One region of the Exiguobacterium sp. LL15 genome, then DNA from elsewhere that is predicted to be linked to it. Evidence: riboswitches for the same ligand, from Rfam matches in the RefSeq annotation. Region 1 holds a riboswitch; the other holds the start of a gene.
The links. A riboswitch is a leader RNA that binds a small molecule or an ion and turns the genes downstream of it on or off. The one in region 1 is predicted to bind lysine.
Positions count from the first base shown of each region.

Region 2: linked by a shared signal. The riboswitch ahead of NOM72_RS15205 (aspartate kinase) and the one ahead of NOM72_RS11670 (amino acid permease) in region 1 are both predicted to bind lysine.

Region 1 is NZ_JANFNX010000002.1:52,506-55,934, reverse strand. It holds gene NOM72_RS11670 (amino acid permease) at 1-1,364, opposite strand, end outside; lysine riboswitch at 1,497-1,685, opposite strand; gene NOM72_RS11665 (MarR family winged helix-turn-helix transcriptional regulator) at 1,851-2,306, shown strand; gene NOM72_RS11660 (diguanylate cyclase) at 2,444-3,429, shown strand, end outside.
Region 2 is NZ_JANFNX010000004.1:177,037-180,465, reverse strand. It holds gene NOM72_RS15215 (argininosuccinate synthase) at 1-543, shown strand, start outside; gene argH (argininosuccinate lyase) at 540-1,910, shown strand; lysine riboswitch at 1,981-2,158, shown strand; gene NOM72_RS15205 (aspartate kinase) at 2,271-3,429, shown strand, end outside.

The sequences.
Region 1 (3,429 bases):
GCGGCAATTCCGACCCAATCAATTTGATCAGCGAGGAATGCGGCATAGTTTTGACCGACGATGACGAGGAAACAAAGACCGAATGCGAACAGCGGACCGAACGGGAACGCTGGTGCAACATATGGTAAGTCTTTCAACGAGTGACCTTGTGCAACGAATCCTTTACGGAAACGATAGTGACTGATCGCAATCCCGAGCCATGCGATGAATCCTGTCATCCCGGAAGCATTGAGTAACCACAAGTAGACTTGTCCACCAAACATCGACGTCAAGAAACAGAGAGCACCGACCGCACCTGTTGCGAGCAAAGCGTTACGCGGTACACCGTTTTTCGATACTTTTGCGAATAACTTCGGTGCATCCCCTTGACGCGCCAGTGTGTACAGCATCCGTGTCGAAGCATACATACCTGAGTTTCCGGCAGATAGAACAGACGTCAAGATGACGGCGTTCATGAGTGCTGCTGAGAACGCAAGACCTGCTTTTTCAAAGACGAGCGTAAACGGACTAACCGCTACGTCCGTAATGTCATTCGAAACCAAGTTCGGACTTGTATACGGAATGAGCATTCCGATGACAAAAATCGCGAAGACGTAGAAAAGCAAGATGCGCCAGAAGACTTGTTTGACTGCTTTTGGAACATTCTTTTTCGGATCTTCCGATTCACCCGCTGCAATCCCGACCAGTTCTGTACCTTGGAAACTGAATCCGGCAACGAGAATGATACCGATGACGGCAGGAATCCCACCGACGAACGGCGCATCGCCAAGAGCAAAGTTTTTAAAGCCAACCGGTGGCTCCGATGTAAAGACACCGAAAATCATCGCAACACCGACGACTAAGAAGACGATAACGGTAACGACTTTAATCATGGCGAACCAATACTCCGCTTCTCCGAATCCTTTAACGGAGAAGTAGTTCAAGCCAATCATGAGTAAGAGGAACAAAGCACTGAAATAAAATCCAGGAACGTCCGGGAACCAATACGTCATAACAATTTGTGCTGCGACGAGTTCGACTGCGATCGTGACTGCCCAGTTGTACCAGTAGTTCCAGCCAAGTGCAAAGCCGAATGATGGATCGACGAATTTCGTTCCATATGTCGAGAAGGATCCAGCGACCGGCATGTACGCCGCCATTTCACCAAGACTTGTCATCAGGAAGTAGACCATCAGACCAACGATTGCATACGATAGGAGCGCCCCACCTGGTCCTGCTGCTGCGACGGAAGCACCGGACGCAATGAAGAGTCCTGTTCCGATTGCCCCACCGATGGCGATCATCGACATATGACGGGCCTGTAATCCACGTTTTAATCCTTCTGCTGTCGAATCTGTTGTTTGTTTTACATCTAGATTGTTCATTTCGTTCGCTTCTCTCTGTTTAGATTTTTTGAGAGGACACTTTTTGAATGAAAAAAACAAAAAGCGTCCTCATCTTCCAGATGGAAGATGAGAACGCAACATAATAAAATGGATGCGCCTCATTCTACCGTCGTGAAAGATAGCTCTCCACAAGTAAGTGATACCCGACTTGTGACAGTATTAGACCTATTCGATCTAATCCCAATCGATCATCTTCAAAGCGATGATTGATTTCGGCAATTCTTCCTTTCAGGTCACTTCATCTGTCGCTTGACGACATCCGTAACCGTACTCTTAAGAACTGCAACCTCCATCCCACTGGTTGAGTGAGAACTGAATTAAGTTAGTTATTACTACGCCATATTACACAAAACGCCACGAAATTGTCAATTGCCTTTTTCGAATCTGGGGTAGTAGATGGTAAAAATCCGATATGTTTAGTACACTAAATGGTAGAAGTCCACTGAGAGAAAGGATGCTGCTTGCATGCCACAGGAACGTGATTTGCTAACTTATCGACTCGAAGAACAAATGCGTGTCATTCTTCGTACCCTGCGACGTGAACTTAACCGGCTATTTGAAGGAACGGCGACCCGGAGTGAATTTTTCATCTTACGAAGCCTTTCTGAAAATGGGCCTCAGCGCCCGACGCTTCTCGCGGAACAATTTGAGCTCGCGACGAGTCAAGTCACTGCTTTAACGGATAAGCTGTATAAACAAGGATACGTCACACGGACACGTTCGACGGAAGATCGTCGTTCGATCGTCCTCGCTTTGACGGAGGACGGGGAACGTGCATTTCGAGATCTCGAAATCGTTCGGAAAAACTATTTACAAGATCGCTTCGGTACATTGACGGAAGAAGAGCTCGAAACGATGATTCGTGTATTTGATAAAATTTTACAGACGATGGATGAGGATACTCTTACTTCATCTTCTTAAAAACGGTAGATTTTCTACCGTTTTTTCTATTTTGTCTAAAGATTTCTCTATGTCTAACCGTTATCTACTTGAGTATACTGGAAGTATATATATGGAAATCTGTTAGCTGGGGGAGTTGGGAGGATTTGTTGGCCATCATGAATCAATTCATCATTAACTTTTGTCTACTGTTCACAACGATTACTCTCTTGTTCTTACCGTTTCGGAATCAACCGCGTATTTCATTGAACTCCAAATGGAGCATTCGACTTATACTCGGAGCAGTCTCTGGTCTGATTGCGGTTTTATTGATGTTTAACGGGATCCAAATCGACGTCGCCCGTGTTGATTTACGTATCGTTCCTGTCGCGATCGCCATGCTGATCGGTGGTTTCCCAAGCGCCATCGTTGCTGGTGCAATGATCATCGGGACACGTTACTTTTTAACACCAGTTGATCAAATGGAAGGATTTTATTTATCGACGTTGATCATCGTCTTGTTCATCACGACGATTGGGATCATTCGTCGATTCATCCATGTCTCGATGCGTCATTTTCAGCTTATGGTGTTGGTCGGTATTCTCTATTCGTTACCCGCCATCTACATCCTGACGAACAGCTGGTCGACATTCTTTAAAATCTCGATTGCGTACGTCTTCTTTAATTTATTAGCTGGCTTTGTCGCTTATCGATTACTGACGGAATTACGCCGTCACTTCGAAAACATCCAGTATCAGCAGAAACTCGCCATGACGGATGCTTTGACAGGGCTCGCCAATCGTCGTCGTCTGGATGACTCGCTTTCGCTTGTCGGTTCGACCGACCAAGGCTATTCGCTTGTACTCATCGATATCGATTTCTTCAAGCATGTCAATGATACATATGGTCATGATGCGGGCGATGATGTGTTACGCCAACTCGGCATGACTCTCGCTTCCTTAACGCGTCCAGACGACCTCGTCGGACGGTACGGTGGTGAAGAATTTTTAATCATCTTACCAAGTACTTCAGCGAAAGAAGCGCAAAAAATAGCAGAACTAGCTCGGCTGACGGTCGCACGTAACCTGTTCCCGACAGCAGATGTACCTGATCTGCAAATCACGATCTCACTTGGGATTTCCCATTCCAGTGGTTCGCATACGTC
Region 2 (3,429 bases), on a different contig from region 1:
GCAGGTGTTCCGGTCTCGATCAACGGAACGACGTATCCACTGGCGAAACTGATCACGGAACTGAACATCATCGCTGGTGCACATGGGGTCGGACGGATTGACCACGTCGAGAACCGTCTCGTCGGTATCAAATCGCGGGAAGTCTATGAGTGCCCAGGCGCAACGGTGTTACTCAAAGCGCACGTTGCACTCGAGACGATTACATTGACGAAGGACGTCGCGCATTTCAAACCACTACTCAGCAAACAATACGCAGAAACGATCTATAACGGTCTCTTCCATGCACCATTGACGAAAGGCTTGAAAGCATTCTTGACAGCGACACAACAGGACGTCACAGGAGAAGTTCGCGTTAAACTGTTCAAAGGAAATGCAACTGTGACAGGTCGTCAGTCCGCTGTCTCGCTCTACGATGAGAAACTTGCGACGTACACGAAAGAAGACGCATTCGATCATGAAGCAGCAAAAGGCTTCATCAAATTACACGGACTTGCCGTTTCGACGCATGCGAGCGTACATCGTCAGGCGGGTGTCACGAAATGACCAAACTCTGGGGTGGACGTTTTACGGAAAGTGCTTCCGCTCAAGCGGAAGCCTTCGGAGCATCGATCACGTTCGATCAAAAATTAGCGAGCGTCGATTTAAAAGGCAGTCTCGCACACGCGCAGATGCTATTTGAACAAGGGATTCTTGCTCAAGACGAGTGGACACAAATCGAGCAAGGACTGAAGCAACTGGAAACGACGTTAGCAGACCATTCCTATACGTTAGCGGATGAGGACATTCATATGAACCTCGAGCGTTTATTGACAGAACAGATTGGTCCGGTTGCAGGAAAACTGCATACGGCACGGAGTCGAAATGACCAGGTCGCAACGGATTTACATCTATGGATGGAACAACATGTTGAGGCGTTGACGACAGCATTACGCGAGCTCCAGTCGGTCATCACGGAACAAGCGGAGCAACATATCGAGACGGTCATGCCAGGGTATACGCATTTGCAACGGGCACAACCGATCTCGCTTGCGCATCACTTGCTCGCTTATTTCTGGATGTTCGAACGTGATGTCGAACGGTTGACGGATAATCAAAAACGAATTCGGAAATCACCGCTCGGGGCAGGTGCGCTCGCGGGGACGACATTCCCGATCAATCGTTTCCGGTCTGCTGAGTTGCTCGGTTTTGAGTCGGTCTATCCAAACAGTCTTGATGCTGTCTCGGACCGTGATTTCGTCATCGAATACCTCGGGATCGCTTCGACCGTCATGATGCATCTCTCGCGCTTTTGTGAAGAAATCATCATCTGGGCGTCGCAAGAATTTAGCTTTATCGAGTTATCCGATGCCTTCTCAACAGGATCGAGCATGATGCCACAAAAGAAAAATCCTGATTTCGCTGAGTTGATTCGTGGAAAAACGGGGCGCGTCTACGGTAACCTGATGGGCTTCTTGACGACGATGAAGGCATTACCACTCGCTTACAATAAAGACATGCAAGAGGATAAGGAAGGGGTCTTCGATACAGCAGATACCGTTCTCCAATCCGTTCAAATCTTCACCGGAATGATTGAATCTGCGACGTTTAAGACCGAAGCGCTCAAGAAGGCGACAATGCAAGACTTCTCGAATGCAACGGAACTCGCTGACTACCTTGTAACGAAAGGCATACCGTTCCGGGAAGCGCATGAAATCGTCGGCAAAGCCGTCCTTTACTGTGTGCAAAACGGTTGTTTCCTGAAGGATTTGAACCTCGAGACGTATCAAACGTTCCATCCGGATATCACGGAAGACGTCTATCCGCTCCTCGATCCGGTTCAAGCAGTAGCACGCCGGACTAGCTACGGCGGGACAGGGTTTGCTGCCGTGTCGGAGCAACTCGAAATCGCGAAACAGCATCTTGCGAATTGACGAATTTTGAAAAAAAACAGTCAAATGACTGGATTTAACAAAAGATGTCTGCTATAACTGTAACTAACAACCGACAGATAGAGGCGCGGATGACATGAGTAGCATCATTCTTGAAGGCAAGCATGCCGAATGATGTGAAAGGGGAAGTCCGCCGAAGTGAACGAGAAGATGCTTCTTCTTGTTTGCTGGTACAACGGTTAAGATCCGTTGTACTGCCGAAACCGATGTTTCGGAGCGCTATCTTACGTAAAAGAACGAATGACTTTGTCTTCGTTTGTCCGATCGTGATAACGACGGGCCGTAGGAACGCTCCTACCGGCCCGTCGTTTTTTTCTGTATCGGGACAAAGGAGATAGGATTGTGACAACTGTACTTAAATTTGGTGGAAGCTCGGTTGCGTCTGTCGAACAGATTCAGTCTATTGCGAATTATTTGAAGAGTCGCGCAGCCGAAGGTGAAAAACTTGTCGTCGTCGTTTCAGCGATGGGCAAGATGACAGATTCTTTGATTGCTCAGGCGCAAGCCATCACAGATCGCCCCGAGCGCCGAGAACTCGATCGTCTGCTTGCCATCGGAGAAGAACAGACGATTTCATTACTCAGCATCGCCCTCAACTCACTCGGCGTCAAAGCGTTATCGCAAACAGGCGCTCAAGCGGGAATCAGTACGATGGGATTGCATACGAAAAGTAAGATCAAACAGATTGATGGAAATCTATTACGACAAAAACTCGAAACATACGATGTCGTCATCGTCGCTGGATTCCAAGGTGTCAACGAACTCGGTGATGTCACGACGCTCGGACGTGGTGGATCGGATACAACGGCTGTTGCCCTTGCGGCAGTCCTTGATAAACGGTGTGAAATCTACACGGATGTCGACGGTGTCTATACGGCTGATCCACGAATCCATGCTGCTGCTCAACCGATTCCGCACATCTCATATGATGAGATGATGGAGATGAGCGCCCTCGGGTCGAAGGTCATGGAAATGCGGAGTGTCGAACTAGGAAAAAAATACGGCGTACACATCTTCGTCGGGAAAACACTTGAATCGAAAAGGGGAACATGGATCATGGAAGCGACGGAAACAATGGAACAAAAAGCGGTGACGAGTGTCAGTGTGACGAAGAACGTCTTGACGGTATCAATCAAACACGTACCGCAAACGAATGCAGCAGTAGCCGATATCTTCGAACTGTTATCCAATCGCCACGTCAACATCGACATGATCAGTCAAACGACGTTCGACAGTGACATTTTCTTATCGTTCTCATGTCCACTCGATGAGGAAGAGTTCCTCGATGAAGCATTGAAAGACATCATGGATCGCTTCACGACAGTCAAGGTCGATCGCCATAATCAACACGCAAAATTATCTGTCGTCGGAATCGGGATGCGGGATGCAACAGGTGTCGCTTCGAAGTTGTTCGCAATCTTCCGAGCAGAGAACATCCCGTTCTATCAAGTCACGACATCAGAAATCAGCATCTCGTACACGATTGCACAAGCAGACATTG